4 regions of the Paenibacillus sp. NPDC058071 genome follow, and region 1 is predicted to be linked to each of the others. Evidence: predicted binding sites of a transcription regulator. Region 1 holds the regulator's gene; each other region holds the start of a gene.
What was found. The regulator Rex, encoded in region 1, represses fermentation and respiration genes when NADH is low (regulators of the CRP and FNR family bind a similar motif). The targets are predictions, from matches to a motif close to TTGTGAAATATTTCACAA.
Positions count from the first base shown of each region.

Region 2: a site for Rex is predicted at 5,672-5,689, ahead of nadA (quinolinate synthase NadA). Genes of this name have one in related genera too.
Region 3: a site for Rex is predicted at 2,049-2,066, ahead of ACFVTB_RS14650 (formate/nitrite transporter family protein). Genes of this name have one in related genera too.
Region 4: a site for Rex is predicted at 2,484-2,501, ahead of ACFVTB_RS21420 (DUF1641 domain-containing protein). Genes of this name have one in related genera too.

Region 1 is NZ_JBHVSK010000007.1:219,464-227,098, forward strand. Features, by position in the region: gene ACFVTB_RS14385 (hypothetical protein) at 1-434, shown strand, start outside; gene dinG (ATP-dependent DNA helicase DinG) at 452-3,325, shown strand; gene ACFVTB_RS14395 (redox-sensing transcriptional repressor Rex) at 3,322-3,978, shown strand; gene ACFVTB_RS14400 (amidohydrolase) at 3,959-5,260, shown strand; gene ACFVTB_RS14405 (cell wall elongation regulator TseB-like domain-containing protein) at 5,295-5,825, shown strand; gene ACFVTB_RS14410 (hypothetical protein) at 5,936-6,475, shown strand; gene ACFVTB_RS14415 (AAA family ATPase) at 6,468-7,635, shown strand, end outside.
Region 2 is NZ_JBHVSK010000024.1:60,810-68,444, reverse strand. Features, by position in the region: gene ACFVTB_RS26110 (peptidylprolyl isomerase) at 1-436, opposite strand, end outside; gene hslO (Hsp33 family molecular chaperone HslO) at 455-1,354, opposite strand; gene ACFVTB_RS26100 (type III pantothenate kinase) at 1,361-2,131, opposite strand; gene nadC (carboxylating nicotinate-nucleotide diphosphorylase) at 2,128-3,015, opposite strand; gene nadB (L-aspartate oxidase) at 3,008-4,624, opposite strand; gene nadA (quinolinate synthase NadA) at 4,667-5,605, opposite strand; gene ACFVTB_RS26080 (ABC transporter permease) at 6,160-7,119, opposite strand; gene ACFVTB_RS26075 (ABC transporter permease) at 7,116-7,635, opposite strand, start outside.
Region 3 is NZ_JBHVSK010000008.1:3,627-11,261, forward strand. Features, by position in the region: gene ACFVTB_RS14645 (L-lactate dehydrogenase) at 81-1,013, opposite strand; gene ACFVTB_RS14650 (formate/nitrite transporter family protein) at 1,167-1,991, opposite strand; gene ACFVTB_RS14655 (YdeI/OmpD-associated family protein) at 2,226-2,795, shown strand; gene ACFVTB_RS14660 (helix-turn-helix domain-containing protein) at 2,840-3,655, opposite strand; gene ACFVTB_RS14665 (VOC family protein) at 3,717-4,157, shown strand; gene ACFVTB_RS14670 (sugar phosphate isomerase/epimerase family protein) at 4,325-5,155, opposite strand; gene ACFVTB_RS14675 (sugar phosphate isomerase/epimerase family protein) at 5,188-6,081, opposite strand; gene ACFVTB_RS14680 (Gfo/Idh/MocA family protein) at 6,081-7,160, opposite strand; gene ACFVTB_RS14685 (helix-turn-helix domain-containing protein) at 7,263-7,635, shown strand, end outside.
Region 4 is NZ_JBHVSK010000015.1:81,114-88,748, forward strand. Features, by position in the region: gene ACFVTB_RS21410 (AI-2E family transporter) at 1-504, opposite strand, end outside; gene ACFVTB_RS21415 (NAD(P)/FAD-dependent oxidoreductase) at 760-1,938, opposite strand; gene ACFVTB_RS21420 (DUF1641 domain-containing protein) at 1,974-2,408, opposite strand; gene rpsR (30S ribosomal protein S18) at 2,889-3,173, opposite strand; gene ssb (single-stranded DNA-binding protein) at 3,193-3,729, opposite strand; gene rpsF (30S ribosomal protein S6) at 3,770-4,054, opposite strand; gene ACFVTB_RS21440 (YjzC family protein) at 4,292-4,477, shown strand; gene ACFVTB_RS21445 (response regulator transcription factor) at 5,017-5,715, shown strand; gene ACFVTB_RS21450 (sensor histidine kinase) at 5,715-6,623, shown strand; gene ACFVTB_RS21455 (ABC transporter ATP-binding protein) at 6,700-7,623, shown strand; gene ACFVTB_RS21460 (ABC transporter permease) at 7,616-7,635, shown strand, end outside.

The sequences.
Region 1 (7,635 bases):
CCGAATTAAGCATGGAAGTTTCGGCGGAGCTGGCCGAGCTGATTGCCAAAGGACAAGGCTATTATAATTTATTTATGTTTTCCCATGCGGCATCGCAATTTCAAATGGCTGTCAGTCAGCTCCCCGAATGCAATCTTGCCCGGTTATTTCTAGCTATGACGTACATGCATCTTCAAAATTGGAGCGAGGCGCAGCGCCATTTTCAATTGTTAGTTGCGCTTACGGACTATCCGAAGTGGCGTGCTTTAGGCTATAATGCCCTTGGGTGCATTCAAGCGGTGCACATGAATTTGGAGCATGCCGAGCAGTTTTTTATGAAAGCCTACGAAGCGTGCCCAAGCTTCAAGGATTCGCTGGCCAATTTGAAATGTTGCCAAGAAACGCCGCAGCAATTGTCATTATTTTTCGGTAGTACCGAGCTTTGCTGCTTGTGAGGAGATCGGGATTATTGATGAAATACGCAGTTTTGGATTTGGAAACGACGGGACATAGCGTCAGCGACGAAATTTTGCAAGTCGGCTTAGTTATTTTAAACGACGAGCTTGAGGTCGAGCAGACGTTTAACTCCTTTGTTAAACCTACAATAGAAATACCCGCTTTTATTACACAGCTGACAAGCATCGACGCGGATACGGTGGCGGACGCCCCGGCTATCGACGAAGTGCTGATGCAGCTCATTCCGCTGCTGGACGATTGTGTGCTTGTTGCGCACAACGTCGGCTTTGACGCCGGTTTTTTGAACCAAGCGCTCGATCGCAGCGGCTACCATGCCTTTACCGGACGAAAGCTCGATACCATCGAGCTTCTCCGCGTTTTATATCCTTCCATTACCAGTTACCAGCTAGGCGTTGTATCGGATTATTTCGGCATTACGCATGATCAACATCACCGCGCGGATAGCGACGCGATGGCTACGGCGCATCTGTTCGCGGAATCGGTCCGTAAGCTAAGAAAGCTGCCGCTGCTCACTTTGCAGCGGCTATCCTTTCTTATCGACAATGGAAGCGATCTGAGCTGGTTTATCGGTTCAACGCTCCAGCAAGTCGAACAACAAGCCGTCTTCGAAACGAACGACTACGATTATTTCAATCAGTTCGCTTTGAAAGCGGGCGAATGGACGGACGAACAGCCTGCGCGCCAAGAAACTTCTGACGAATCGCTGCAAAATATGACGTTTGATCAATACTTGGATAGCGTGAAAACGAAATTTATGGAGAAGTTCCCGAATTATGAGGAGAGGGAAGCGCAGACGACGATGTTCAGGGAAGTGTTCGATGCCATGAACAGCGACAGGCACTTGCTGATCGAAGCGGGGACAGGTACTGGGAAATCGTTAGGTTATCTAATTCCCTCGCTTTTTTACGGTGTGCAGCACGATCAGAAAATCATCGTCAGTACGCATACGATAAATTTACAAGAACAGCTTCGCAGCCGCGATTTGCCGCTATTGAAGGATGTACTGCCGTTTGAATTTCGTGCATCCGTTTTCAAAGGTAGAGGCAATTATTTATGCCTGCGCAAATTTGAGAATAAAATTAATACAAGAGATATGGTTTCGCCGATCGACGACGCCATTACCGCCTCGCAAATGGTGGTCTGGCTGGGAGAAACGGAGACGGGCGATCAAGAAGAGCTGAATTTGGGCAGCAAAGGCGTTGATTTCTGGTCGACGGTTGCTTCCGATGCGGACTCTTGCTTGAATCGGGCTTGCCCATGGTTTAAGCGCTGCTACTATCATCGCGCCAAGCATGAAGCCAATATCGCCGATGTGTGCATAACGAACCACTCGATGCTTTTTACGGACATCAGAGCCGATCACCGGCTGCTCCCGTCCTACAGCCATTTGGTTATCGATGAAGCGCATCATGTTGAAGAGGTAGCGAGCAAGCATCTCGGCATGCAATTGGGCTATAATTCGCTTATTCATCCGTTCAATCATCTGTTTAAAGATCATCGCAGCGGTTTGCTGCCGACGCTTCGGCATAAAGTGCAGAACGAGGGAGAAGATCGCGCACAAGCTTGGGCGGAGACGATTGATACTGTTATTCCAGCTTTCTCGGATGTGAAGGAGCATTGGGATAAGCTGTTCGAAATGTTGTACAGCTTTGTCGGTCAAAGTTCGGATAGCAATGGGGCGGAAGCGGGTCAAACCGTTTGTCGGCTAAAGGCGGAGCAGCTTCCGGCGGGATGGGACGATGCATTAACTGTTCAGACCAACATTACGACAGAGCTGAGCAAAATGATTAAGTCTCTAGAGAAGATGTCCTCAGAGATCAAAGACAAGCTGGATGAGTTTTCAATACAGGCACTGCTTACCGATCTGAATGGAGCAGTTCGCGACTTGACCCGCGTTCGCGACGATTTGAAACATTTTATGAAGATCGGGGAGTCAAACGACGTATTTTGGATCGAAGCGAGCACCACTTATCGCTATCGTTCCGTTCACTTATACGCGGTTCCGGTCGATGTCAGCAGTCAGCTGCAGCAATATTTTTTCAATTTAAAAGACAGCGTCGTCTTGACGAGCGCAACTTTATCGGTGCAAAAATCGTTCGTTTATGCGGAGGAGCAGCTTGGACTAACCGGATTCGAGGAAAATCATCGATTGCGAACCGTACAGCTTCCTTCTCCGTTTAATTACCGTGAACAAGCGCTTGTTATGATTCCGCGCAACTTTCCGACGCTAAAAGGCGCTGCAACTGAGCCTCATTTTGTGACGATGCTTGTACAATCAATCGCAGAGACGGCAAAAGAGACGCGCGGGCGAATGCTTGTACTCTTTACGTCCTACCGAATGCTGAAGCAAACGTACGAGCCGTTGAAGGAGGCACTTGCAGGAGCAGGCATTCAGGTGCTTGGGCAAGGGATCGACAGCGGCAACCGGACGAAGCTGACCCGTCGATTTACCCAACAGCCGGAATCGGTGCTGCTCGGGACGAGCAGCTTCTGGGAAGGGGTCGACATTCCGGGCGATGCGTTGACTTGCCTTGCAATCGTAAGGCTGCCATTCCAACCGCCGAATCATCCGCTGATCGAAGCTAAGTCCGAACTGCTGCAAAAGCAAAACCAAAATCCGTTTATGAAGCTGTCTGTTCCGCAAGCGGTCATCCGGTTCAAGCAAGGCTTTGGAAGGCTTGTGCGCACGGCTAAGGATAAAGGAATCGTTATTTTGTACGATACGCGCGTCATTGAATCGTATTACGGCAAACATTTTCTTTATTCGCTGCCCGGTCCGAAAATCGAAACGATGCATACCGATCAGATGGTGCCGAGAATACGGGAATGGTTAAATGAAAGCGCCGTTAAGGAAGGGGAGCCTTTGTGAAGCAGACGAAAATTTCCGAAGCCGTAGTCAAACGGCTGCCGATTTATTTGCAAGTGCTAAACGAATTGTATTACCGCGAAATTCAGACTGTATCGTCACAGGAGCTAGGCATAAAGCTCGATCTCAATCCGGCGCAGATCCGCAAGGATCTTGCCTACTTCGGCGATTTCGGACGCAAGGGCATTGGTTACGACGTCACTTATTTGATCGAGAAAATCCGGCAAATCTTAAAGCTTGATCAGAAAATTAACGTTGCGCTCGTCGGCGCCGGTAATCTGGGCCATGCCCTGTGCAACTACAACAAGTATTCTAACGACAATATGAAAATAACAGCTGTCTTTGACGTGCATCCTTCCAAGATCGGCACACAAATCAATCATTTGACCGTGCTGCCGATCGAGGCGCTCGCTGAGACGGTCAAGGAATTGAATATTCGTCTTGGCATCATTACCGTGCCGGCTTTCGAGGCGCAAAACGTCGCCAATCAGATCGTTGAGGCAGGAATTGAAGGCATTTTGAATTTCGCTCCGGCTATATTGCGCGTGCCGGACGAGATTCGCATCCATCATGTCGATTTTACGAGGGAACTGTTAAGTCTGGCCTACTATTTGGAAAGAGAGAGGGAAGCGGACAATGAGTCAAATTTGGATTAAAAACGGGCTGTTCATTACGATGGACGATGCAAAGCCGACAGTAAGAGGGCATATGGTCGTAACGGACGACCGGATTACATATATCGGTGAAGCGGAGCCGCAAGGTTTGAGTGAATCGGTTGAAACGCTGGACGGCAGCAAGTTGGCCTTCATGCCGGGATTGATCAATACGCATGGCCATGCTGCTATGTCGTTGCTGCGCGGATTCTCCGATGATCAGAACCTGCAAGTGTGGCTGGAACAAAAAATGTGGCCGATGGAAGGGAAATACGTCGATCAAGATACTCGTGCAGGCAGCGCGCTGGCCATCATCGAAATGTTGAAAACCGGCACGACCGCATTCGTCGATATGTACGACCGAATGGACCAAGTGGCGCAAATGACCGAGCAATCGGGTATTCGGGGCTGCTTGACGCGCGGTGTTATCGGTCTCTGCTCCGAAGAGCTGCAGAAGGAGAAGCTGGCTGATGCGATTCAATTCGCTCGCGATTGGAATGGCAAAGCGAACGGCCGTATTACGACGATGATTTCGCCGCACGCTCCTTATACTTGTCCGCCAGATTATATCGAGAAATTCGTACAGGCTGCGCATGATTACCAGCTTCCGCTTCATACGCATATGTCCGAAACGATCGCTGAGGTGGAGCAAAACGTTCGAGATTACGGCATTCGTCCGACCTTTCATCTCGACAAGCTCGGCTTCTTCTCCCGTCCGGCTCTGGTCGCGCACGCAGTTCATTTGCATGACGAAGAAATTGCTTTGCTGGCGGAACGCGGCGTAGCCGTGTCTCATAATCCGGTCAGCAATTTGAAGCTGGCAAGCGGCGTAGCAAGAGTGCCTGACATGCTGAAGGCAGGGGTTACCGTCTCGCTTGGCACAGACAGCGCAGCGAGCAACAACAATCTCGATCTGTTCCAGGAAATCAATCTGGCAGCTTTGCTGCACAAAGGCGTTTCCGGCGATCCGACAGTCGTACCGGCCCTGGAAGCATTGCGTATGGGTACCGTGTATGGTGCTCGCGCGATTGGCCAGGAAGGACAAATCGGCACGTTGGCCGAAGGCATGAAAGCTGATTTTATCGCTATCGATTTGGAACAGCCGCATTTCTATCCGCAAACCGATATCGTGTCGCATCTCGTTTATGCCGCATCCGGCAAAGACGTGCAGCATGTATGGGTCGACGGCCGTCAAGTGGTGAAGCATAAAACCTGCACGTTTATGGATGAGGAAAAGATCCGTTACGAGGCAGCGGCTAGCTTCGAGCGGCTGCTGAAAAGCTAGTATGAGAGCCAAGGAGAAAAAGAGGGCGCCGTTTATGACGCCAAAGCGTTGGGCGGCCGTTATTGGCGTTTTGCTGGCCGCATTGATCGGCGCTTCCTTGATTTATTATCAAATGATTCATGCAGGCTCATGGTCAGAGGAGCGGCAAGCTCAGCAGCAGGCCGCCAATGCAGCCGGACTGACGGAAATCGGCAAGACGACGAAGTATGTATGGGATAAGCCTTACTGGATCGTTGAAGGCAAGAACGAAGCGGGCGAGGACCTTTACGTCTTTATTGAACTGTCGAAGGAAGAGACGGCAGAAGGTTCCGTTGCTTCGGCGGAGCCGCGTATTATCAAAGCGACGGAAGCATACGGCAAAGAAAATCTGATTGCTTCGTTTTCCGCACAAAAACCGGATGCAGATATTAAGCGAATTCAGCCGGGAACGTTAAACGGAGAACTTGTCTGGGAAGTTTACTATTCGCGCAAAGAAGACATGACAAAGTATTATTACGATTTTTACAAGTTTGGCGACGGTACATTTATTGACCAGTATAAGCTGCCGGCTAAGCACGCTGGCTAAGCTTCCTGTTTTTACACCCCCTTCTGGCGGTTCAGATATGATATACTTTCGTATAGCAAAGTTGATATACGCGAGTATAGATATCGAATACTGGGAGGGGGATTTTTATTATGAAAATTCGGATTGTTCCCGTTCTGATTACAGCGGCCGCAGCTGCCGTTTTATTATTTGGAAGCTGGTTCATTTATAATCGCATGGTTATTGAGAAGCCTTTAAATAAGGCGATTCAGAATATAGCAGGCATATCGTCGGCAGACGAGCCCGTACTGGGGCAAGGACGCGTATCGCTGCGCTTGACGCTCGGCGAAAACGCTGATTTGAAACAAGTTTATGAACAGATTAACGAGCAAGGTAAAGATGTAATCGGTAAAAAAGAGCTTGATCTGCAAATCGCCAATGCTCACTCGAACGATCGTCTTGATAAGCTATGGTCGGGCGCATTGTTTGATATCGCACAAGCGATGGAGACCAAAAGCTACTCCAATATTCCCAAGACAATGAACGGAATTGCCAAGCAAAATGAAGGCGTTCAGGCTGTAACCGATATGGACGATCACAATGTCTATATTACACTTAAAGACGGCAAACACTACAAACATGTCGTACTGCCGCGGACGCCGGTTATGCTGGAGGTGAGTGCCCGTGCGTAAATATATTTTGGAGATAGCGATCGGCGTCGTGCCGGTCACTCTCGTCTTTTTAGCTTTTCTCGGCGTAAATATCGTTCCGGTGCTGCTTATTGCCTTTTTGGCGGCGGGATTTGCTTTCGCTTACAAAGGCAGAGGGAAAATGACGGCTATGCAAGGCGCACGCAAAAAATCGGAGTTGACGAGCAGTCCGTTAAGCTTCGAGCAAATCGGCGGACAGGAGCGGGCGAAAACCGAGCTAATCGAAGCGCTTGATTTTCTCGTTCGACATGAAGAGATCAAGAAGCTTGGCATTCGTCCGATGAAAGGCATTTTGCTTACCGGCCCTCCGGGAACGGGTAAAACGTTGATGGCGAAGGCCGCCGCTCATTATACCGATTCAATTTATTTGGCTGCTTCGGGCAGTGAATTTGTAGAAATGTATGTCGGCGTCGGCGCCGGCCGGATTCGCGACTTGTTTAAGGAAGCGCGGCAAAAGGCAAAAAAAGCGGATAAAAGCAGCGCCGTGATTTTTATCGACGAGATCGATGTCATCGGCGGCAAACGCGACGGCGGGCAGCATCGCGAGTATGATCAGACGCTGAACCAGCTGCTGACCGAGATGGACGGTATCCATTCCGATGAATCGCCGCGTATTTTACTGATTGCGGCTACAAACCGGAAGGAGATGCTGGACAGCGCGCTGCTCCGTCCGGGTCGTTTCGATCGTCATATCGGCGTCGAGCTGCCGGACAAGAAAGGGCGCTTGCATATTCTTAAGCTGCATGCAGCTAACAAGCCGCTCAATCCCGAGGTGGATCTGGAGCGAATCGCATCCGAATCGTTTGGTTTCTCCGGTGCGCAGCTGGAGAGCGTCATGAACGAAGGGGCGATCTATGCCATGCGGGACAACAGCGAGCTTATTCATGAGCAGCATCTCGCCAGTGCTATCGACAAAGTGATGATGGGCGAGAAGACCGACCGGGAAGCGACAAAGGAGGAGCGCGAGCGCGTAGCGCTGCATGAGCTGGGCCATGCGATCGCCGCCGAGCTCGTCCGTCCGGGCAGCGTGTCGCAAGTGGCGCTTTCACCGCGGGGGCAAGCGCTTGGTTATGTGCGGCATAATCCGCAGCAGGACAAATATTTGTATACGAAAGACTTTTTGGACGGTCAGATAATTATTG
Region 2 (7,635 bases), on a different contig from region 1:
GGACCTGTTCCTTGCTCATGCCAAGCTGTTCTTTCATGACATGATAAAACGCTTCTTCACTCTCGTAGCCCTCGATCATCGCAGCAAGCTCCCGCCCCTGTTCCTCGGTCGGCACCTCGAGCCGGCGGTTTTCCGCCTCCAGGTCGATTGCCTTGTGCACCATCATCGTCCGCAGCACCGCATCGCCGTACTGCTCGCGAAGCAGTCCTTCCAATTCACTGGTCAAGATCGGGATTCCCCCGACAATAGCCGCAACGCTTGCGCCATCTTCGTCTTCTCCGTCGCCTTCCGTATGAGCGGCTGCTCCCGAATCAGAATTACGCCCGTCCGGACCTCCGCCAAACGGATACAGCTTAACGATCACTACGACGCTAAGCACGATCATGCATACCGCCTGCAAGACGATAACCGTTTTTAATACGCCAAATCTATTCATAGCCCTACTGCCCCCGTTTTATTGGATCGGCTTCGGTCTCGCTTGTTCGAGCAATTGCTCCAGTTGTGCTCGGTCGAATGTATACGCTTCGTTGCAAAAATGGCACACGATTTCCGCTTCCCCGTCGTCTTCAATCAGTTGTTGCAGTTCCGATTCGCCTAAGCTGACGAGCGTTTGCAACACGCGATCGCGCGAGCACTTGCATTGAAATCGGATGTCCATTTGATCGTGAATGGTCAAGTCGTCGCCGACCACCCGGCGCAAAATACCTTCCGGCGACTCCCCTTGATCCAGCAGGGACGTCACATGCGGCATTGAGCCTACCGCTTGTTCCAGCCTCGTAATTTCCGCATCCGTCAGGCCCGGCAGCAATTGCACAATGAAGCCCCCGGCATGAATGACGGTTCCGTCCGCGTCGACCAGCACGCCAAGGCCGACAGCCGAAGGCGTTTGCTCGGACAGTGCAAAATAATAGGTGAAATCTTCACCCAGCTCGCCCGAAATAAGCGGAACACTGCCGCGGTACGGGTCTTTCAGGCCAAGGTCTTTAATAATATGTAAATAGCCTTCGCGCCCGACGCCGCCAGCGACATCGATTTTCCCTTCGGCATTGCTTGGAAGCAGTACTTCCGGGTTGTCGACATAACCGCGCACTTCTCCGTTCGCATTAGCGTCTACTACGATTTGTCCAATCGGGCCATTGCCCTTCACCTGTACGGTCAGCTTCTCTTCGCCCTTCAGCATCGCACCCATAATCGCACCGGCGGTAGCTGTCCGTCCAAGCGCTGCCGTAGCAGTCGGCAGCGTATTATGCCGACGCTGAAGCTCGCGTACAAGCTCAGTCGTACGAACCGCGAAGACGCGGATTTTGCCGCCCCAGGCCGTGCCTCGAACGAGCACATCCTTTAATTGCTCCATTTCGATCTAAACCTCCTGATTGCGTTCATATATAATTCGAAGACCTTCCAGTGTAAGGAGGGAATCGACTGTCTCTATCGTTTCCGATTCTGAGCTGATTAACTCCGCCAAACCGCCTGTTGCGATTACGCGCGGGCTCACGTTAAATTCACTGCGAATCCGCTTGACGATTCCGTCCACCTGACCAGCATAGCCGTAAATGATGCCGGCTTGCATAGAAGTGACGGGATTGCGCCCGATCACGCTCTTCGGCTTCACCAGCTCGATCCGCGGCAGCTTCGCCGCCCGCTGGTAAAGCGCTTCGGTAGAAATGCCGATGCCCGGCACGATGGCTCCGCCCAAGTAATTGCTTCCGGCGTCAATATAATCGAACGTCGTTGCCGTTCCGAAATCAACGATAATAAGCGGGGAACCATACTTCTCGATACCTGCAACAGCATTGACGATGCGGTCGGCGCCCACCTCGCGCGGATTCTCGTAACGGATGTTCAAGCCGGTCTTAATGCCAGGGCCAACCATAAGCGGAGTTTTGCGCAAATATTTGCGGCAAAGCTGCTCCAGTGTCGGCGTCAGCGGAGGAACGACCGAAGAGATGATAACGCCTTCGATTTGCTCAAACCGGATATTCGCGTAATGAAACAGATTGTGAATGTTCATGCCGTACTCATCCACCGTCGCCGAACGGTTCGTGCTCAATCGCCAATGGTACTGCAGCTCTTTGCCCTTGTATACGCCAAGCACGATATTCGTATTGCCTACATCGATGACCAAAATCATGCCGTTGTCGTTCCTCCTTTCTTTTCATTCAAATCCAGGCTGATGTCCAGCGATTGGAACGAATAGGTCAAGCCGCCGACCGAGATAACGTCCACGCCGCATTCAGCGATGCCGCGAACGGTATCGAGACGCACATTGCCCGATGCTTCCACAATCACATGCGGCGAATGCGCCTTAATGCGAGCAACCGCCTCCGTCATTTGCGGTGCAGACATATTGTCGAGCATAATAATGTCCGCTCCGCAGGCTAGAGCTTCTTCGATTTGGTCGAAAGATTCGGTCTCTACTTCGATTTTCATCGTATGCGGAATATGGGCGCGGGCCGCCTGCACGGCAGCGGTAATGCCGCCCGCGCCTTTAATATGATTATCTTTTATCATGACGGCGTCATATAAACCGAAGCGATGGTTCGCTCCGCCTCCTACACGAACCGCATATTTCTCCAACTGGCGATGGCCAGGCGTCGTCTTGCGCGTATCAACGAGACGGACCGGCAGTCCTGCCAGCGCTTCGACAAAAGCGCTTGTCTTTGTCGCGATGCCGGACATCCGCTGCATCAGGTTAAGAGCAAGCCGCTCGCCCGTCAGCAAGCTGTGCGTGCCGCCCTCCACAACGGCGATGACCGTTCCTTTCTCAACGCGGTAGCCGTCCTTCACCTTAGCTTCGAAGCGCAGCGACGGATCGACCACTTCAAAGACGAGCTGAGCTACCGGCAAGCCGGCTACTACGCCGCTTTCTTTGACGTGAATAACCGCTTTCGACTGCGATCCGGCAGGGATCGTCGAAGCTGTTGTAATATCGCCATTGCCGATGTCCTCCGTCAGCCAGTGGCGGATTTGACTTCGCAAAGCTTCATTATATCCGTTAAACGCCGTTTCAAACATAGACGATTCGCTCCTCTGTTATCCCATGCAAACGATGCAGGACGGTATGCTTTTGCCAAACCTCGTCATTGCGCGCAGGGAAATCCTCGCGGGCGTGAGCGCCCCGGCTTTCTTCACGGCGCAGCGCCGCCTCGGTCGTCAGCAGCGCGCAGGTGAGCAAGTTCGCAAACTCGAACTCCTCGCGCTTCGTCAGCTCCGACTGGAAGATCGGCAGTTGTCTGCGCAGCTCCTCCAATCCTTTCTCGAGCCCTTTTGCATCGCGCCGCAAGCCGACGTAGCGGACCATCACCTTTTGCAGCTTCAGCCTTTTCTCAACTACAGCCTGCATCGGTGGTCCGGCAGGATGCTCATCCAGATGGATGACAGGCTCCACATCAAGCGGCGGCAGCAAATTGATCGCGTCTACGATCCGCTTGCCGAAGACGATCGCTTCGGACAAGGAATTGCTCGCCAGCCGGTTCGCGCCATGCACGCCGGTCGAGGAAGCCTCTCCGCAAGCAAACAGCCTGCTTATGTTGGTTTCCCCGTTCAAATCAGTTTTGACTCCGCCCATCATATAATGGGCAGCCGGAGCGACCGGAATCCAATCCGTCGTCAGGTCGAGTCCATATTGCAGACAAAACTCGTATATATTCGGAAAACGATGCTTGATCATGTCTGGTGATTCATGCGTCACATCGAGATAGACATAGGTCGACTTCGTCTCCTCCATCTCGCTCACGATCGCGCGCGCTACAACGTCGCGGGGCGCCAGCTCAAGCTGCGGATGATATCGTTCCATGAAACGCTCGCCATTCGTATTGCGCAGCACAGCCCCTTCTCCGCGTACCGCTTCCGATATGAGGAAGCGAGGAGCGCCCGGGTAACAAAGGGAGGTCGGGTGAAATTGAATAAATTCAACGTCCTGAATATAGGCGCCTGCGCGATAAGCCATTGCAATGCCGTCACCGGTCGCAACATCAGGATTGGTCGTATAACGGTACAGCTGTCCGGCTCCGCCGGAGCAAAGCACCGTCGCCTTGCCTCGGACGAATAAACGTCCGCCGTCGGGCTTCTGAACAATCGCCCCGCAGCAGACGCCGTCCTGCGTCACCAGATCGATGGCGAAATGCTCGTCCCATACCTCGATATTCGGATCGGCTACCGCCTTCTCCGACAGCGCGCGCACAATTTCGTAGCCGGTCGCGTCGCCATTCGCATGCAGGATTCGCCGCTGGCTGTGGGCGCCTTCCTTCGTCAGTGCATATTCGCCGTTCTCCACGTCAAAGACAGTACCCATATGAATGAGATGGTCGACGCCTTGCGGACCCTCGTGCACAAGAACGCTGACCGCTTCGTCGGAGCATAGTCCCGCCCCGGCAATCAGTGTGTCCTGACGATGGTACTCAGGCGAATCGTCCTCGGAAAATACGGCGGCAATGCCGCCCTGCGCGTAGCGGGTATTGCTATCCAACAACGACTTTTTCGTGATCATCAATACGGAACTGCCGCTCTCGCTCGAGCGCAAAGCGGTAAAAAGACCGGCAATGCCGGCCCCAATTATAATTACGTCTTTTTCGACTACCGGAAGATCGTCCAGTGTAAGATCGACTAAATATCTGGGAATCATAGTAGATGGCGCCTCCAGGCATAGGAGTAGCGCATGCTCCTCCTATTTAACGAGTAACATACGCTCCAAAGACTTGCGGGCTTGATCGGCAACATGAGGCGGCACATAGATTTGTGGCTGCATCGTCTCCAGAGCTTTGACCAGCTTCTTCAAGTTGTTGACTTTCATGTTCGGGCAAACCAAATATTTCGACGCAAAATGGAACGACTTGTTCGGGCTGTCGAGACGAAGCTGATAGCCGGTTCCGTCTTCCGTACCGACGATAAATTCCTGGCAGTCGGATTCTTTGCAATATTTAATAATAGCCGTTGTACTGCCGACAAAATCGCCAAGCGCTACGACTTCCGGACGGCATTCCGGATGGACGACAAACTGCGCATTCGGGTACTTCGCCTTCATCTCTTCAACGTCTTTCACTGTCAACATATCGTGAGTGTTGCAGTAGCCTTCCCAAATAATCATCTTCTTGTCGGTATTCTGCTGCACATAGTGGCCCAGGTTTTTGTCCGGCACCCAGATCACTTCGTCGCCTTCGACCGAATTGACAACATTAAGCGCGTTAGCCGACGTACAGCAAATATCGGTCTCCGCTTTAATTTCTGCTGAAGAGTTAATATAAGTAACGACAGTAGCGTTCGGATGCTGCGCTTTCAGCTTGCGCAAGCCGTCTACGTTGACCATGTCCGCCATCGGGCAGCCGGCCCGTTCGTCGGGAATGATAACTGTTTTGTTCGGCGCAAGAATTTTCGCGCTCTCGCCCATAAAATGAACGCCGCAAAAAACGATAACCTCGGCGTCCGTTTGCGCCGCTTTCTGCGCAAGCAAGAAAGAGTCGCCGCGGAAATCCGCTACCTCCTGTATTTCATCGCGTTGATAATAATGAGCCAAAATAATAGCGTTGCGTTCTTTCTTCAATTGCATTAGCCGTTCGCGCAACTCACGGTTTTGTTCCGCCTTGCGTTCCAGTGCCAGTGCTTCCACGTAGATCCTCTCCTCTTATGAGGGATTGGGCCACAGCCCATTCCGAAGTAAGGCTTGATCCCGACTTTGTGAAATGAAGCACAAACATTGTCGAGATTAGCGCCGTAAGATTAGAACAATTATTAGAATTCATTTGTTAAGGTTTAATTTACTCCAGGCAGAAGGCGCTGTCAATGCGTGAATTGTCAAACTTCCGTCACCATTTCGCATTTTTTTCGTCATTTGCTAGGCCAGCCTTCTTTATATGACGTTATGCGTATAAACTGGGTCAGATTTGCAGCAGCAAACAGGCCTTAAAGGCGACTGTGATCGTTCTCAAGAATCTCTCTGCAATTCCTTTGCCCCTTCGATGTTCTCTCTTTTTCTGTCTAATACTGATTATCGTCTTGAATGCTTCTTCCAAAATAAAAGCCATCCTCTCAAGAAGACTCACCCGTTGTCGGGCGAGTTCCTCTTGAGAGGATAGCAATCGATGTTTCGCTCCTCTTTCGCGAGATCACAGCTCCTATGATTGTAATGTCTCTGCCTAAGCTGGCGGCGGCCTACGCCTACCGTTACCGTTTGGCAGGATCGTAAGGCTCGCCCAGCGCCGCAGGAGCGGAGGAACGGCCGACCGCACCCGCCAGCACAAGCAGTGTGAGAACATAGGGCAGCATGTAGAAAAACTCATTTGGAATTTGCGACGCCCAATCAAACAGCTGGGCGAAATTGCGCAGCGCCTGTGCAAAGCCGAAGAAAATGGCTGCTCCTGCTACCCCAAGCGGATTCCATTTGCCGAAAATAACGGCGGCGATCGCAATAAACCCTTGGCCCGATATCGTATTGTGCGCAAAGCTGCTCGTCGTCGTCAGCGTCATGGTCGCTCCGCCAAGGCCAGCCAGAATGCCGCTGAGCATCACGCCGATATAGCGATATTTTGTCACGTTAATGCCGACCGTATCAGCCGAGCTCGGATGCTCGCCTACTGCCCGAAGGCGCAAACCGAATGGTGTTTTATACAGCACGACATAGCTGATTGCAACCGCAATGATAACGAGATACGTCGTCGGATAAGCGGTGAATAGTCCCTTGCCCAGCAGCGGAATGTCGGATAAATAGGGAATCTCCCATTTTTTGAACACATATTTCAGCGTCGGCGTTTGACCGGAGGAGAACAGGTTTTTCGTCAAGTAGACGGCAAGGCCGAGCGCTAAAATGTTAATAACAACGCCGACTACCGTCTGGTCAGCCTTGAAAGTAATGGTCGAAACGGCATGCAGCAGCGAGAACAGGAGACCGAATACCATCGCCGCAACTAGCCCGAGCCACGGCGCCGATTTGCCAAGACCGCCTTGGATGGCATACTCGGTTACGACGGCGGCCGCAAAAGCGCCCGATACCATCAAGCCCTCCAGCCCGATATTAATAACGCCAGAACGCTCCGAGAACACGCCGCCGAGCGCCGTGAAGATAAGTGCGGTCGAGAAAACGAGTGTAATATTCAGAAGCTGTCCTATAATTTCAAGAGCGTTCATACCGTGCCGCCTCCTTCGCGCTTGTCTGCCCGCCTTTTCAGGAGTGGCTTTAAGAAGAAGATCACCAGTCCGTGCGATGCGACAAAAAAGATGATGGAGCCGATGACAATGCGGACAACCTCCGTCGGCACATCGGCACCAAAGCTCATGCCCGCCGCGCCGTAATTTAAGCCTCCTAACAGCATCGCTCCCAGCAGCACCCCGACCGGCGTATTGCCGCCGATCAGCGCCACTGCGATGCCGTCGAAGCCGTAGCCCGGCATGCCCGCAGAAACCAATTGATTGCCAAAGACGCCAAGCGTCTCGAATGCCCCGCCGAGCCCGGCGAAAATGCCGCTGATGAACATCGACTTCACGATCGTCTTCTTCACATTGATACCCGCGTACAGAGCGGCGTTCGGATTATGGCCAACCGCGCGCAGCTCATAGCCCCGCTTTGACCGCCACAGCAAGAAATAAAAGACGACAATGACGATAATCGCGATGACGATTCCCCAATGAACGCGTGCGTGATCC
Region 3 (7,635 bases), on a different contig from region 1:
ATAACGGAGAAAGGGCATTCATAATCGTCTCAATTATTAACATTTTGCAACATTTAGGACTATTCAGCAGCCTCTGCCTTTTATTGCGACTCCAGTGTCGCGATCAAACCTTTAAGCTTATCGGCCGACTTATGCAGCAAGGCAACCTCTTCTTCCGACAACGGAAGGTCCAGCACCTCGCGGACACCATTGCGATCAACTACGCAAGGAACGCCGATATATACGTCCGATACGCCATGATAATCCTGCAGCAAAGTGGATACATTAAGGACAGCGCCCTCGTCGCTTAAGATAGCTGTGCAAATCCGGTCCAACGCCAACGCAATCGCATAGTACGTCGCACCCTTTGCTTCAATGATACTGTAAGCCGCGTCTCTTGTGCCGACGAAAATCTTTTCCTTTTGCTCGTCGTTTAACTGCACTTCGCCGCCGGCAATGTTAGCCAGACTCCATACTGGCAGCTCCGAATCGCCATGCTCGCCAATAATGTGGGCATGCACGCTGCGCGGGTCGAGATTAAGCTCTTCACCGATCAAGTAGCGGAACCGGGCACTATCAAGCAGCGTTCCCGAACCGATAACCCGGTTAACCGGCCAGCCCGACTTGCGCCAAGTCAAATAGCTCATCAGATCGACCGGATTGGATGCGATCAGCAAAATGCCGGTCGTATTGTGCTTCAGTACTTCCGTCACGATGCTCTCGAAAATCGCTTCGTTCCGTTTCAGCAGCTCGGTTCGAGTCTCGCCCGGTCTTTGCGCCGCGCCTGCCGTAATGATAATAATATCCGCATCCTTGCAGTCCTCATACGTTCCCGCCCAAACTTTCGCTTGCCCGAGAAAAGGCATGCCGTGGTTCATATCGAGCGCGTCGCCGATTGCCTTTTTCTGATTAACGTCCATCAGCACCAGCTCATCAACGCGATTGCGCAATAGCAGCGTGTAAGCCGTCGTCGATCCAACCGCTCCCGTTCCAATAATGACTACTCTCGTTTTTTTGCCTAGCATAATCCCCATCTCCCTTTTCCTTTATTAGATTTCGTTCTTCCGTTCCAGTCTTGCTTCGCCTTTTTATACCCGCTTAAATTGCACGGTCTCTATCTTTTTGTCTGTTTCGTTCAAGTTCGTTCAAGTTCGTTCAAATCTGCTCCTGCTAACATGGCTAACTAACTATTTGTCCGCGAGCTTCTCCGCCTGCATCGCTTCTTCTTTTTCCTTTTCCACTAGCAGCGGCTTATTGACGTAGTAGTACATCGCACCCATTAAAAATCCTCCGCCGATGATGTTGCCAAGCGTTACCGGAATTAAATTGTGAAGCATGCCTCCCAGCGAGATCGTTCCCGGATGATGCAGCACAAGCGCGATTGCGAACGTACACATGTTGGCGATACTGTGCTCATAGCCCGATATAAAAAAACAGAAAACGAACAGCATCATGGCAAACATTTTAGCTCCATCGCCCTTTAGCCCCATCGGAATGAAAAACGCCATACAAACGAGCCAATTACATAAAATCCCTCGAAAGAAAAGCTCCATCGCCGGCGTATTCATTTTGGCGCTTACCACGTTAAGCAAAAATCCATTCACCTTAGCGTCGTCGAACAATCCCGTCGTAAAAATCAGCAGTGCGAACATACCCGCTCCGATTAAATTGCCGCCGTAGCTGACCATCCACATTCTGAGCACTTCCGGCCACTTCATCTTGCGGCGAAGAGCCGCGAAGGTGTAGTAAAACGTATCGCCGGTAAACAAGTCGCCGCCCCCGTAAGTAATGAGAATAATAGCGGCTCCAAATGTCAGCGCGGCCATCGGATACGTAAACGGGGAATGCTCCAGGTAGAAAAAATTGCCCGTCTTGAATGCGACGATTACGCCGAATCCGATAAACATGCTTGCCAGCATCGAACGAGCCAAATAGCGGAGCGGACTTTGCCGGAACAACGATTGCTTCTTCAGCGCCAAACCTTCCGCCTTAAGCAACGATTCAACTTCCATATGGCGTCCCTCCCTTGCTTCTGTAGCCGAATAATACCATGCCTTTCCATGTGGTCTGTGTGATATGTATCACATTCAGCGCCCTTTTTGTGACAATTTTCCATTATTCAGTCACAATTGAACAGGCTAGAAGAAGCTGCGGTTTTTTGTAATACAGAACAAAACAGCTATTGTATGCTGGAATCAGGAAAGGAAAGACTAGATTTTATAAAGATAGAAGGGAGACTTTGACCGATGGAGAACTCCATATCTGATTCGATCGAATATATCGATTTCGACGGAACTGCCGATTGGGAGGCGTGGCTGGCCGCCCATCACGACTCTCGGAAAGAGGCTTGGCTGCGGATCGCCAAGAAAAATTCCGGCGCCTCATCGATCGCCATCCCTGAAGCGCTTGACGTCGCCTTATGCTACGGCTGGATCGACAGCCACCGCAAATCGCTAGATGAGCGCTGCTATTTGCAAAGATATTCGCCGCGGCGTCCGAAAAGTCCCTGGTCCATGATTAATGTCAACAAAGCGAAAGCATTGATTGAGAGTGGAAGAATGAAGCCTTCTGGTTATGCCGAAATCGAGGCGGCACAAGCTGACGGACGATGGGACGGCGCTTATGAATCTCAAAAAAGCGCAGCTATTCCTCCAGATCTCTTGTCGGCCTTGGAGCAGCGAGAGCAAGCCAAGCGAACGTTCGAGCAGCTCGACAAAACGGCTCAGTACGCTGTCTGCTTACCGTTGCTAAAGGCTGCAACACCGAAAAACAGAGCTGCCCAACTGCTGAAAGCAATCGCCAAACTGGAATCTTAAAACTAACGCTGCTTCTATTAAAAACACATTGCAACCTCGGCGGATTAAGTTAACTCCTTCTTGTATTGAAGAGGGGTTTTTCCAAGCACACGCTTGAAGTCGGTAATAAAATGCTGCTGGCTGCTGTATCCGTGCTCGTAGGCAAGATCCGCCCAGCTAGGATTGTCGTTTTCGCGGATTGATTTGGCCGCCTCCAGCAGCTTTTTTCGCTGCAGCTGCCACTTGATGCCGACTCCGACATAATCATGGAACAGCTGTTGAAGCCAGCGTTCGCTTTTGCCGAACCGTTCGGCTACATTTTTCACAGTCGATAAATCCTCGGCTTCGATCGCCTCAATTATGCGGTTGACTGTTTCAATATGCGGATCGAAAACCGGAAGGTTCGCTTGAATAAGCTCGCACAGAATGCCGACGGCCGCATCGTCCTGCTGGGATAGCGCCGCTTCAATAAAATGCTGGTCGGCTTCCGGAAACACACGCTGCAATTCGATGGTCTCGTTGTGCATGCCTATCAGTGAATCCTTCCAAAAAGCGCGAAACGCTCCCGGCAGCAGCCGTGCTCCGATAATTCTGCCGCTGTCCGCCGCCCGGTAATCGCGCTTATCCCGGAAGGTGCATTGGATACCCGACTCCTCTAAGGACAAGTAGATATCGACATACGGCCTATGCATGACCTGCTCCGAAACATAAGGCTGCTTGTCGATCCCCTCCCAACTTACAATCCAGAAATGACAGATGAAAGGCTGCAAATTCTCAGGCGGCAAATAGGTTTGAAAATGAACATGACGCTCATACCCAGTGGGATCTAAATGTCCGGACGGTTTATAAAAAGCTGCGGTTTTTTGTAATACAGGCTTCATCTTATCACCTACTCTATAAGTAGAATCCAATTCGAAACAAAAAGGAGTTTTGACGATGACGATAACAAATACACCTCAACTGCGCGGGATGGCTAATGTAAGCTTTTGGGCGGAGGATGTGAAAGCCGCAAGAGAATGGTACACGGAGCTGCTCGGCATGGAGCCTTATTTCGAGCGTCCGACACCGGAAAATCCGGCCTATCTGGAATTTCGGATCGGCGACTCTCAAGATGAGCTCGGCATTATCGATAAAAAGTATGCGCCGAAGGCTGCCAGCTTGTCAGGGGCGGGAGGAGCGATTTTGTACTGGCATGTGGACGATGTCCCAGGAATGCTGAAGAAGCTGAAGGAATTGGGAGCAACGGAATACGATCCGCTCACGGAACGCGGTGTCGATTGGCTGACCGCTTCGGTCACCGATCCGTTCGGCAACATCATCGGTTTGATTCACAGCCCGCATTATAAAGAAATGTGGGATGCCGTTCAGAAAGCCATGGCTTAACCTGTTGACGTCGTTTCACCTTTTTCTAATATCCACAATTTTACATGAAAATCGGCATTTCCTACAAGCAAATGTTACTGTGATGCCGCGCGTCTATAAAAAAGGCTGCAGGCCCGGTTGCCGTTCGATGAACGGTCCGTGCTCGCAGCCTGATGTTTTTCCTCCCGCTAGCCTTGCAGAAATCCTTTCAAATTCGCAATCGCCCGGATCGAAGCCGACCTCTGCTCCTCGCCGCCTTCGTACTCGATCGTGTACCAGCCATCATAACCGCCGGCCCGCAGCTCGCCGATAATATACGGCAAATCGACGACGCCCTCGCCTGCTACCCTTCCTGAGTATGGCTGACCGCTAATCGAGCGGTAAAAAGGTTCGCCGCTGTCTTCGCCGACCGGCGCAAAATCCTTCACATGCACATGGCGCACAAGCGGCTTCAGTACTTCCACCGAAGGCGACGGGTCTTCATCGACCAGCAGGAAATTGCCCGCGTCGAAGGTCGACCGAAGATACGGTGACTCTACGTCGCGGATAATCGAAGCGACCTGTTCCGCCTTTCCGGCCAACAGTCCGTGATTTTCCAGACAGAGAAGGATGCCTCTGTCCGCTGCATATGCAGCAGCTTCTTTCAATCCGTCGACGATCCACTGCCGCACCTCGCCAAACGCAAGCCCGTCCCTCAAATCGCCGGCGAATACGCGGACGACCTTCGCCCCGAAACGCTCCGCGATATCGACGCTGCTCTTGATCCCGTCCACTTGGGCGGAACGTGCCGCCGCATCAGGATCGGCAAAGTTGTTGCTGGCGCCAAAACAGGCCAGCTTCAGGCCAGTGCGCGCAAGCGCCTCCGGCACTTCGGTCGCATCCTTTTCTTCATTCCAATGAAAGCTAAGCAGTTCCACCCCGTCAGCGCCGGATGTCGCTGCGAATTCAATAAACTCCTTGTTTCCCCAGCCCTCTTCGAAATAAGAGTGGCAGCTCCAAGCGCTCAGCGCAATTGCCATGTCCGTCATCCCCTTCACTTCGGTTTATTTATTTATTTATAGGATTGAAGGAAAGAAACCGCCTTGCGGATATCAACCTCCGGGTTCGTGCCCACTTCCCGCTCAATTGTCAAAAATCCGTTATATCCGATATCCCGCAGAGCCTCAAAATAAGCCGGGAAGTCGACGCCGCCTTCGCCAAGCGGCACTTCACGGAACAGCGGGCCTCGCTCTGCCATTTCGGCGATCGCTTCATGGCTCATTTCACCGTAGCCCAAGTAGCCGTATACATCGCGCGGATCGATTTCGGCGGCAAGCTTGACGCCGTCCTTCGCATGCGTATGCACAATATAGTCGCGCAGTAAATATACGCCTTGAACCGGGTTGTCTCCGGTGACCATAACCATATTGGCCGGATCGAAGTTGACCGACACGCCCTTCGAAGAAAGCGAGTCCAGAAATTCCTTCAGTCGCGCTGCTGGCTCTGGGCCGGTCTCAATTGCAAAATAAGCGCCGCGATCGCTCGCATAACGGCTCAGTTCTTCGCATGCCTCCTGCATCGCCTTATAGATGTCGGACTCCTTGTCTTCCGGCACAATGCCGATATGAGTCGTAACGATGGAGGTGCCAAGATCAAGCGCAAGGTCAAGAATTCGCTTCGACTTCTCGATTTTCGCCGGGTTGCCCGCGCGATCTTGGAAGCCATGGCCGCCAAGATCGCCGCACAGTGCGGAAAGCTTCAAGCCTAGCGATTCGATGAATGCCTTCAGCTCTTTCCGCGCCTCGGCATCCAAATTATCCGGGTCCATCTCGCCGCTGACCGCATAGATTTGCACGCCGTCGGCTCCAATCTCCTTCGCTTTCTCCAGACCGCCGCGAAGGCCAAGCCCGAAGCTTTCCACAATAACGCCAATCGGGTTCGTTATCTTTTGCTGCTCAACCGCCATTATCTTCTCTCCTCCCCGAACAATACAATTTCTTTCCCGGTAGCCGCCGATTCGTACACCGCATTCAAAATGCGCATCAGCTCAACGCCGTCCTCAACTGGACTGATCGGCTGCGCGTTTCCTTGGCAGCAGTCGACGAAATGCGAGATTTCGTTATTGAAAGAGCCTTGAAATTGGAACGTGCGGTGATCGATTTGCGGCTCAATGTTGACGATCGTATTGAATTGCTCGCTGACGATAACGAGCTCCGGCTCGATCTCCGCGCCGCCTCTCGTACCATATATTTTGGAAGAGGATTCGTTCTGAGCGGCGTGAATGGTAAAGCTGACGTCCACGAACAGGCTCGCGCCGTTCTCGAAGCGAATAAGCGCGTTCGCCAAATCCTCGACGTCGTTGCGGCCGTCCGCTGCGTAATCGGCTGCTTTATAGAAATCCAGTCCTTCGATGTGGGAACGGTTGCCGAGCTGCTTATACGTATTTCCGCTGACCGACTTCACTTTCGGCCTGCCCATCAAGTACCAACAGACGTCAATCATATGGACGCCCAAATCAATCAACGGGCCGCCCCCCGAACGTTCGGCATCCGAGAACCATCCGCCAGGGTTGCCGAGGCGGCGCAAGATCGACGCCTTAGCGTAATAGATATCGCCGAGAGCTCCGGCGTCGGTATATTTTTTAAGCAGCTTCACTTGGTCGCTGTATCTTCTTACAAAACCGACAAGCAGCAGCTTGCCCGAGCGCTTCACGGCCCTCTCGACCAGCAGCGCCTGCTCGACCGTCTGCGACAACGGCTTCTCGCATAACACGTGCTTTCCAGCGTCCAAAGCCTGCACCGCTATTTCCGCATGAGAATTGTTCCATGTACAAATGCTGACCGCTTCAATCTCCGGGTCCTCCAGCAAATCCTTATAATCAGTGAAAACCTTTGCTACTCCGTATCGATCCGCTTTCTCGCGCGCCCTCGACTCGTTCAAATCGGAAATGGCGGCCAACTCGACCTCCGGATGAATCGAATAAGCGTGCAAATGAACCTCTGAGATCGAGCCCGCGCCAATGACGCCAACCTTCAGCTTTGCCATAATCAACATCCCTCCATGCTTCATATGTCTAAAAATGATTGATGGTTGCTTATACTACAAAACCAACTTATCATTATTCCATAAAGGAGAGGAATGAACAGTATGGTAAAGTTCATGGATTATATGATCAGTCCTGAACCGCTCAGAATCATAGACCTGAACGTCGATCCGGCCAAGCTCTCCGTCCGTTCGCTCCACATCCGCCACGTCGGCCATTTGCCGGGCAGAACGATGCCGCGCCAAGCCGCCGTATTCCGCCATTGGGCGGTCGTCTACATTGCGGGAGGGTCCGGCTATTACCGTTCCGGCAATGGGCCGCGGCAAACGGTTGACGCCGGAAGCTTGTTTTTCTTTGAACCGGATGTCGTCTACGATTACGGTCCGGTTGATGGCGGCTACTGGGATGAAATTTACTTCACTATTGATGGCAGCCGCATTCAGGAGTGGCTGGCGTACTGGCCCGTCAAATCGGATG
Region 4 (7,635 bases), on a different contig from region 1:
GGCGCTGTTAAGCCAGTTGGTGAAGGTACTGGTTATTTTGCCGGTCATCTCAGCTGAGTTGAAATCAAACCACTGCTGCAGTTGCGTAGACAACGCACTGTCTGTCAGATCGTCGAACTGCACCCTTAGTGTCTCCGCAAATTTCGGCAAATCGTGAATCAGATTGGTGATCTGATCCGTAATAAGCGGAATTACGGACACCAGCAGCACGGTTATAATGCCAACGATTAGTAAAAATAAAATAATGATCGAATAGACCCGCTTCACCCTTCGCTTCTCAAGCGCATCCACGATAGGATTCAACAGATAATAGACCACCCCGGCCAGCAAAACTGGCAGCAAAATCGTTTTGAATAAAACGGTCAGCGGTGTAAAAATATAAGAGATTTTGGTGAATATGAAAATATTCAGGCCGATGAGCAGCAGCACTAGCAAAAAGATGACAAATTTATTGTTCAATATAAATTGTTTAAAGCGGCTTGCTCCTGTCTGTTGCGGTTCCATTGCGTTCCTCCATTCTTTCTCGGCCGTTCGTAAGGCGTCGCGTCCAAGCTGTTGTGCTACTTACCATTATCGCCCTGCAGGACGCGAATAAACGTCTTCTTTTAACGCCCCATCTCTTGTATATACGATTGTCCGCCCATTAAGTAGCAAAGGTTTTAAAATCGTTTTTGATCCGCTTTGGTCGCTGATTGAGATGTTAAAAAAGCCCCCGTCACGGGGACGGGGGCTCCGGACGGCTATGGCCGTCTCAATTAATTAATGAAGAATCGAAGAGAGGCCGTTAACATGCTGCAGATAGCGCACGTTGCTCGCTTCCTTCATCAGCGTAGCAGACAGGCCTCTCAGACGAAGCTGGCTTGCGCCGACCGTGCCGATTGCGTCTTTGCGGCCAAGGCTCGCCAGAACGCCGGAATTAACGAATTGGAACGATTGCAACGGAATGCCTTTGTAATCAGCATACAGATTGTAACCGATCGCTTCGCCCATTTGCCATGCGATTTGCGCGCTTGGCGGGTAAGGACGGCCTTCCGGACCGAATACAACAGCGTTGTCGCCGGCAAGGAATACGTCGGAATGGGATGTCGATTGCAGGAACTCATTCACCGTAGCGCGGCCACGGTTAACTTCGATACCGCAGTTTGCAACGACTGGGTTGCCTGTTACGCCGCCGGTCCATACGAATGTATTCGTATCGATCGAGCTGCCGTCTTTCAGCATAACCTTCGTGCCTTGCACTTCTGTAACTGCAACGCCCATGATCAGGTTAACGCCGCGTTTGGTCAAGCTTTCTTTCGCACGCTCGAGCAGTTCAGCTGGGAAGCCTGCCAGAATCGTTGGACCTGCTTCGATGTTGTGCAGTTTGATTTCACTGCGATCGATACCGCGCTTCTCACACCATTTTGGCAGCATGTCGACGATTTCGCCCGTCAACTCGATACCGGTCAAGCCGCCGCCGCCGATAACGATGGTAGCGTCCTTCTCGTCCTTCGATTTTGCATAAGCGTCTAGACGCGCTTGAATATGCGCAGACACTTTTTTCGCTTCTTCAACCGATTTCAGCGTCATGCTGTTTTCTTCCAGACCAGGAATGCCGAAGAAAGCTGTTTCGCCGCCGAGTGCAACAACGAGCTTGTCGTAGCCCAGGTTGCCGCTTGCCAGCAAACGAACTTGTTTTTTCTCTGGATCGATGTTCTCAACATTGTCGATGATGAGTTGGATCGATTTATTTTTCAACAGCTTATTCAATGGGAGCGCAACGTTGCCCTCGTTCAAACCGCTAACAGCCAGACGATGCAATTCCGTTACGATTTGATGGTAAGGTACACGGTTTACGAGTGTAATCTCAGCTTCTTGAGGCGTGAAATATTTGCGTGCAGTCAGGGCGCTAAGCAAACCGCCGTAGCCGCCACCGAGAATCAAAATTTGTTTAGCCATGCTAATCTTATCCTCCGTTCTTGTATTAATGCAGATTAATTGGCGTTCTTGTTACGTTCGGACAATACATCCAGAAACGCCTGCGCGAAACGGAACGTCGATTGTACTTGCGGATCTTTCAGCATTTTAAGCAGACCAAACAGGCCGATAGTCGCCGTTTCGGCTTGTGCGCGATCATTGGCTTCTACCGCTGCTGCAGCAACGTTTTTCGCTTTGTCTACGATCGGTTTTGCAAACTCAGTAATGCCGTGTGTCATGTCGTTCATCAATACTTTGTCATTCGCTACGGTCGATGCCACGTCATAAGCTTTCGTGAGCAGCGTAACCATTTCCGCCAGCTTTGGCAGGTTTTCCACCAGCACATTCAGCGAGCTTTGAACTTCCGGCTTCAACAATTGTTCAAGCACATCCAGTTCACGTACAGATACTGCTTCAGCACCTTCGGTTTGTTTCGTTACTGTTTCGGACATACGAATTGCAGCCTCCCTTATCCTTGCTGTGTTATTAGAGCCGTTCGTTTTCCGTTCAAGAATAGGAACGGTGAAATGTGAAAACATTCACAAGCCTTGCCCAACATGAGAACGACTCTAGCTAATCAATATGTTCATTGTAGTCCTCTTTCGCAAAATGTTCAATTCCTATTTTATGAAATGTCACATTTATCGCTGGACAACTCATAAATAAAACAAAAAGCTGTGGAATTTGCGTAGCATGTGTGTAACTTTGGGACGAATTGCCATCTCCTCTAATCCGCTTCTGGAATTTTTTTCTTATAAAACACTTGATTCTTATCATGACTATTATGCCTTTATAAAGCACCGTATATTGAAGCCATCCTTTAACGGATATTCTCAGAACGGTGAAATACCGTCGTCAAACACTCCTTATAAAACACAAAAAACCCAGACAAGGCACTTTTCAGTGTCCTCATCTGGGTTTTATTGCACTTCCTACTCAGTTGTGTAAGGAAGCAACGCAACCGTACGGGAGCGTTTGATAGCAACAGTCAGCAGGCGTTGATATTTCGCGCTTGTGCCTGTTACACGACGTGGCAAGATTTTGCCGCGCTCGCTGATGAACTTGCGAAGCAAGTCCGTGTCTTTATAGTCAATGTGAGTAATTTTGTTTACTGTGAAGTAGCAAACTTTACGGCGCTTGTTGCGTCCGCCTTTGCGGCCGCCGAATTTGCGTTCTGGACGCTCTCCGTCTCCGCCTTCTCTTTGCTTAAAGCTCATGAGTTCTCCGTCCTTTCAATTAAAATGGCAAATCATCTTCGGATATATCGATTGGTCGTCCGTCATCCGAGAACGGATCACGGCTGTCGTTGCGTGAGTTGTTGTTCGAACGGCTTCCGCCGCTGCCGCCTCCATAAGAGGAGCCGCCGCCGCCGAAAGATCCGCCGCCGTTATTGCTTCCACCGCCACCGCCGCTAAAACCGCCGCCATTCTCTTCACGCGGAGCATTATTGTCGCGGTTCGATTCCAAGAAGCGAACGTTGTCGGCAATGACTTCCGTCACATAGACGCGTTTGCCTTCGTTGTTCTCGTAGTTCCGCACTTGAATGCGTCCTTCAACCGCTGTTAAGCGGCCTTTACGCAAGTAATTGGCACAAGTCTCAGCAAGCTGGCGCCATGTTACGACCGGAATAAAATCCGCTTCGCGTTCGCCTTGTCCGCTCGTAAACGGACGGTCGACCGCGATCGTAAACTGCGTCACAGCTACGCCGGCTGGCGTATACCGCAATTCGGGGTCTCTCGTTAATCGGCCAATCAATATTACACGGTTCAACATCGTTCCAGACCTCCAATCGAACAATCAATCCTAACGTGGCTTAGGCTACGTCTCTAACGATCAACGAACGGATAACTTCATCCGTAATCTTCATGATGCGGTCGAGTTCGTTCACTACTTCAGTAGTAGCATTGAAATGAACCAGAACGTAGTAACCATCACGAATCTTGTTGATCTCATACGCAAGACGACGTTTACCGATTACATCGGTTTTCGTAACTTCACCGCCGTTGTTGATGATGCCATTGAATTTGTCAACGAGAGCTTGAAGGTTTTCTTGCTCTACTTCTGGACGAATGATGTACATCACTTCATATTTGCGCATATTGTTTCACCTCCTTTTGGACTAAACGGCTCCATAAATGGAGCAAGGAGCGGTTATGATATCGATCATACTCGCATCTTTATACTATACCAAATGACCCGCTTCATGACAAGTCATCTCCCGCTCCCGATTTCTCCCTTTCATGATTGCCCCCCTCCCCGTTCAAACTATACAAGCGCGGTGGTCGGGTTGTCAGTCACTGCCCGCATGCACCGCAGATCAAGGAGGTGAATCGAAATGGGCGAATGGACTTTATTTTCTCCAGGAGACAGAGCGCCGAACGACGGCACTTACATCGAGGATGGTGTCAATTCCTTTCATATGGGGATTAACAATCCGAAAAAAGTGCAGCTGCGCAAGGGTGATCGCTTTCCCGATACGACAAATCATGAGCGTAAATGGAAAAAGATCGGCAAGACTTAAATTTATTTTAAAACCTCATGAATAAGACGATGACAGCAAGGACATTATAATAAACGACGGTGCGAAGAGAGGTGTGGTTCCCGTTGAACCTAATGGTGCAAGGGCTGCAAGAGGAACAGGTCCACTCGGCATAGAAGCGGAGGGTTGTGCCAAAGACACTTATCTGTAACACAAGCGCTGTTCGATTCCTTCACCTGAATAATACAGATTGTCCCATGCAATCGCTTATTCCGAAGGAACAAAGGGCACAATCGGATTTAACGATGATGCTTTCGCAGAATCGTGTTCCGGTTGCCCTGCTCGAATAGTTGCTCTTGCTTTCTGAAGATCGATGTGCGATTTCTTTTACTCAACTAATCACCACCGTCACAAAGGAGAACTCCCTAAAAAGAGTTCTCCTTTTGTCGTTGTCCTGCAAAACAATTCAGAATACGTTTGCGAGCGCATTGAAGATCGGCAATACTTAAATCATTACCAATCAATGGATATCGCATTGTAAAAAATCTTATCAAGATCAAGTGCCAGAAGGAGCCTCTAAAATGAATCATCAAATCCTTATTATTGACGACGATAAAGATCTGTGCGCATTGCTGAAAAAGAATTTGGAAGCCGAGGGCCATCGCGTGAAAGCTTGCCATGACGGCGAAAGCGGACTTGCGGAAGCAACCAACGGCGATTACCAGCTCATTATATTAGACATTATGCTTCCGAAACGGAATGGCTTTGACGTTCTAACGAGCATTCGACGAGACAGCCATGTTCCCGTTCTTATGCTGACGGCCAAAGACAGCGAAATCGACAAAGTATCCGGTCTGCGTATGGGCGCCGACGATTATTTGACGAAGCCGTTCGGCAATGACGAGTTTTTGGCGCGCGCCGCCTCTCTCCTCCGGCGGTATACGGTTTTTAGCCAAAGCAGCGAGCGGCAAGAGCCCGTTCTGGATATCGGCATCCTTCATATCGACCCTTCAAGGCATGAAGTGCTCATGAACGATACAGCTGTTGATCTGACGGCGAAAGAATTTGACTTATTGTACTTCCTTGCTCGAAACAAAGGTCGTGTGTTCACAAAAAGGCAAATTTACCGTGCCGTATGGGAGGACGATTACGCCTTTGACGACAACAACATTATGGTACATATCCGGCGTCTGCGTAAAAAAATCGAGCCCCATCCCGATCAGCCTGTATTTATTCTGACGGTCTGGGGCGTCGGCTATAAGTTCGGCGGTGACCAGTGATGACGGAAGCGGCCATTGCCCTTTTGCTGCTTCTATGCGCAGGTCTCTTTATTTATATCCTTCGAATGAAAAAACAAGAGCGGCTCTGGTTGGAGACGCTGCGCGGCATCCGGCGCGGTGAACGCGATAAAATATTTGTCCGGGGCAGCGGCACAATGGCTGAGATCGCCTACGAGCTTAATGGCATTGTAGACGCGAACCAGTCGCAGCTGGAGCTGCTCCGAAAAAACGATGAAGCCAACAAGCAAATTTTAACTAGCCTCTCCCATGATGTTCGCACCCCGCTCGCCTCCCTGCTTGGTTATCTGGACGCCTTGCGCGGCGGTGGACTATCCGATCCTGCCGAAGTAAAGGATTATCTTTCCGTAGCCCACCGAAAAGCAGGTGACTTAAAGTCGTTTGTCGATATGCTTTTTGAATGGTTTAAGCTCAATTCGAACGAACAGCCGTTTTATGTTGAACAGACCGATATTAACGAGCTGACAAGAGAAGTGATTATCGAATGGCTGCCCCTTCTGGAACAATCAGAGATTGCCTTGTCAGCAGAGATTGAGGATACGGAGCTCATCGTTTCAATCGATAAAACGGCCTATCGCCGAATACTCGGTAACCTGCTCCAGAACGCCGTGAAGCACGGCGAATGTACGCAAATCTCCATAACGGTTACCCCTCGCCTCGGAGCGGCAGTCGCGGAAGTGGCTAACAACGGCAACCCTATCCCTGAGCGCCAGCTGCCGTTTATTTTCGACCGGCTATATAAAGGTGATGCAGCCCGTTCCGATAAAGGAAGCGGTCTAGGCCTTGCGATTGCAAAGGAATTGGCCGATGCTCTCAACAGTGAACTATCGGTATCGAGCGCTCCCGGACAAGAGACGGTTTTCTCTATATCTATCCCTATTTTGAAGTAAGGAAAAAGTAAGGTTTGATAAAGGCCCCTGTCAGGCTTCACCGGTAAAATAAAATTATCGAAAGGAGGCCACCCCATTGAGTGAATTTACAGTTGAGACAATTGGGCTGACCAAAAGCTACGGCTCTCAGTTAGGCGTTAATCAATTATCTCTGCATGTGCCCAAAGGAAAGATTTACGGCTTGCTGGGCCGAAACGGAGCCGGAAAAACAACCGCCATGCGCATGATGTTGAATCTGGTCCGTCCTACGAGCGGCAGCATCAAGCTGTTCGGAGCAGATTACCGCGAGCGACCGGACAAAATCTATCGTAAAATCGGCTCTCTCATTGAAACGCCCGGCTTTTACAATAACCTGACCGGACGAGAGAACTTGCATATTATTGCGCGGCTGCGCGGGCAGCATCGTAAAGACAGTATTGCTCGCGCGCTTGAAGCGGTGGGTTTGGATAAAGAACAGGACAAGATATTTGCCCACTATTCGATGGGAATGAAGCAACGGTTAGGAATGGCTGCCGCTATGATGCATGAGCCGGAGCTGCTCATACTGGACGAGCCCATCAATGGCTTGGACCCTATCGGCATACATGAAATGCGCAAGCTCTTTTTAACCCTTTGCAAGGAAAAAGGCGTCACCATTTTGTTGTCCAGCCATGTGCTGGACGAAATCGAGCAGCTGGCCGATATTATCGGCGTCATGCACGAGGGGCGGCTGCTCGAAGAAGTAGATATGGCGGAGCTGCGCAAGCGTAATCGGCAGTATGCCGAATTTTCCGTGTCAGATGTGAATACGGCCTCTCTCCTGCTGGAACGGCAGTTTGGCATTTCCGATTACACCGTATGCGATGATCACATCATCCGGGTATACGATCGCATCCATCTACGCGGAGAAATGAACCAATGTTTTGTAGAGAACGGCTTGCTTGTCACTCAGGTTTTCGTCAGCTCCGAGAAGCTGGAAGACTATTTTTCCAAATTGATCGGAGGCGGCGGCATTGGTTAATCTGGTCTATTG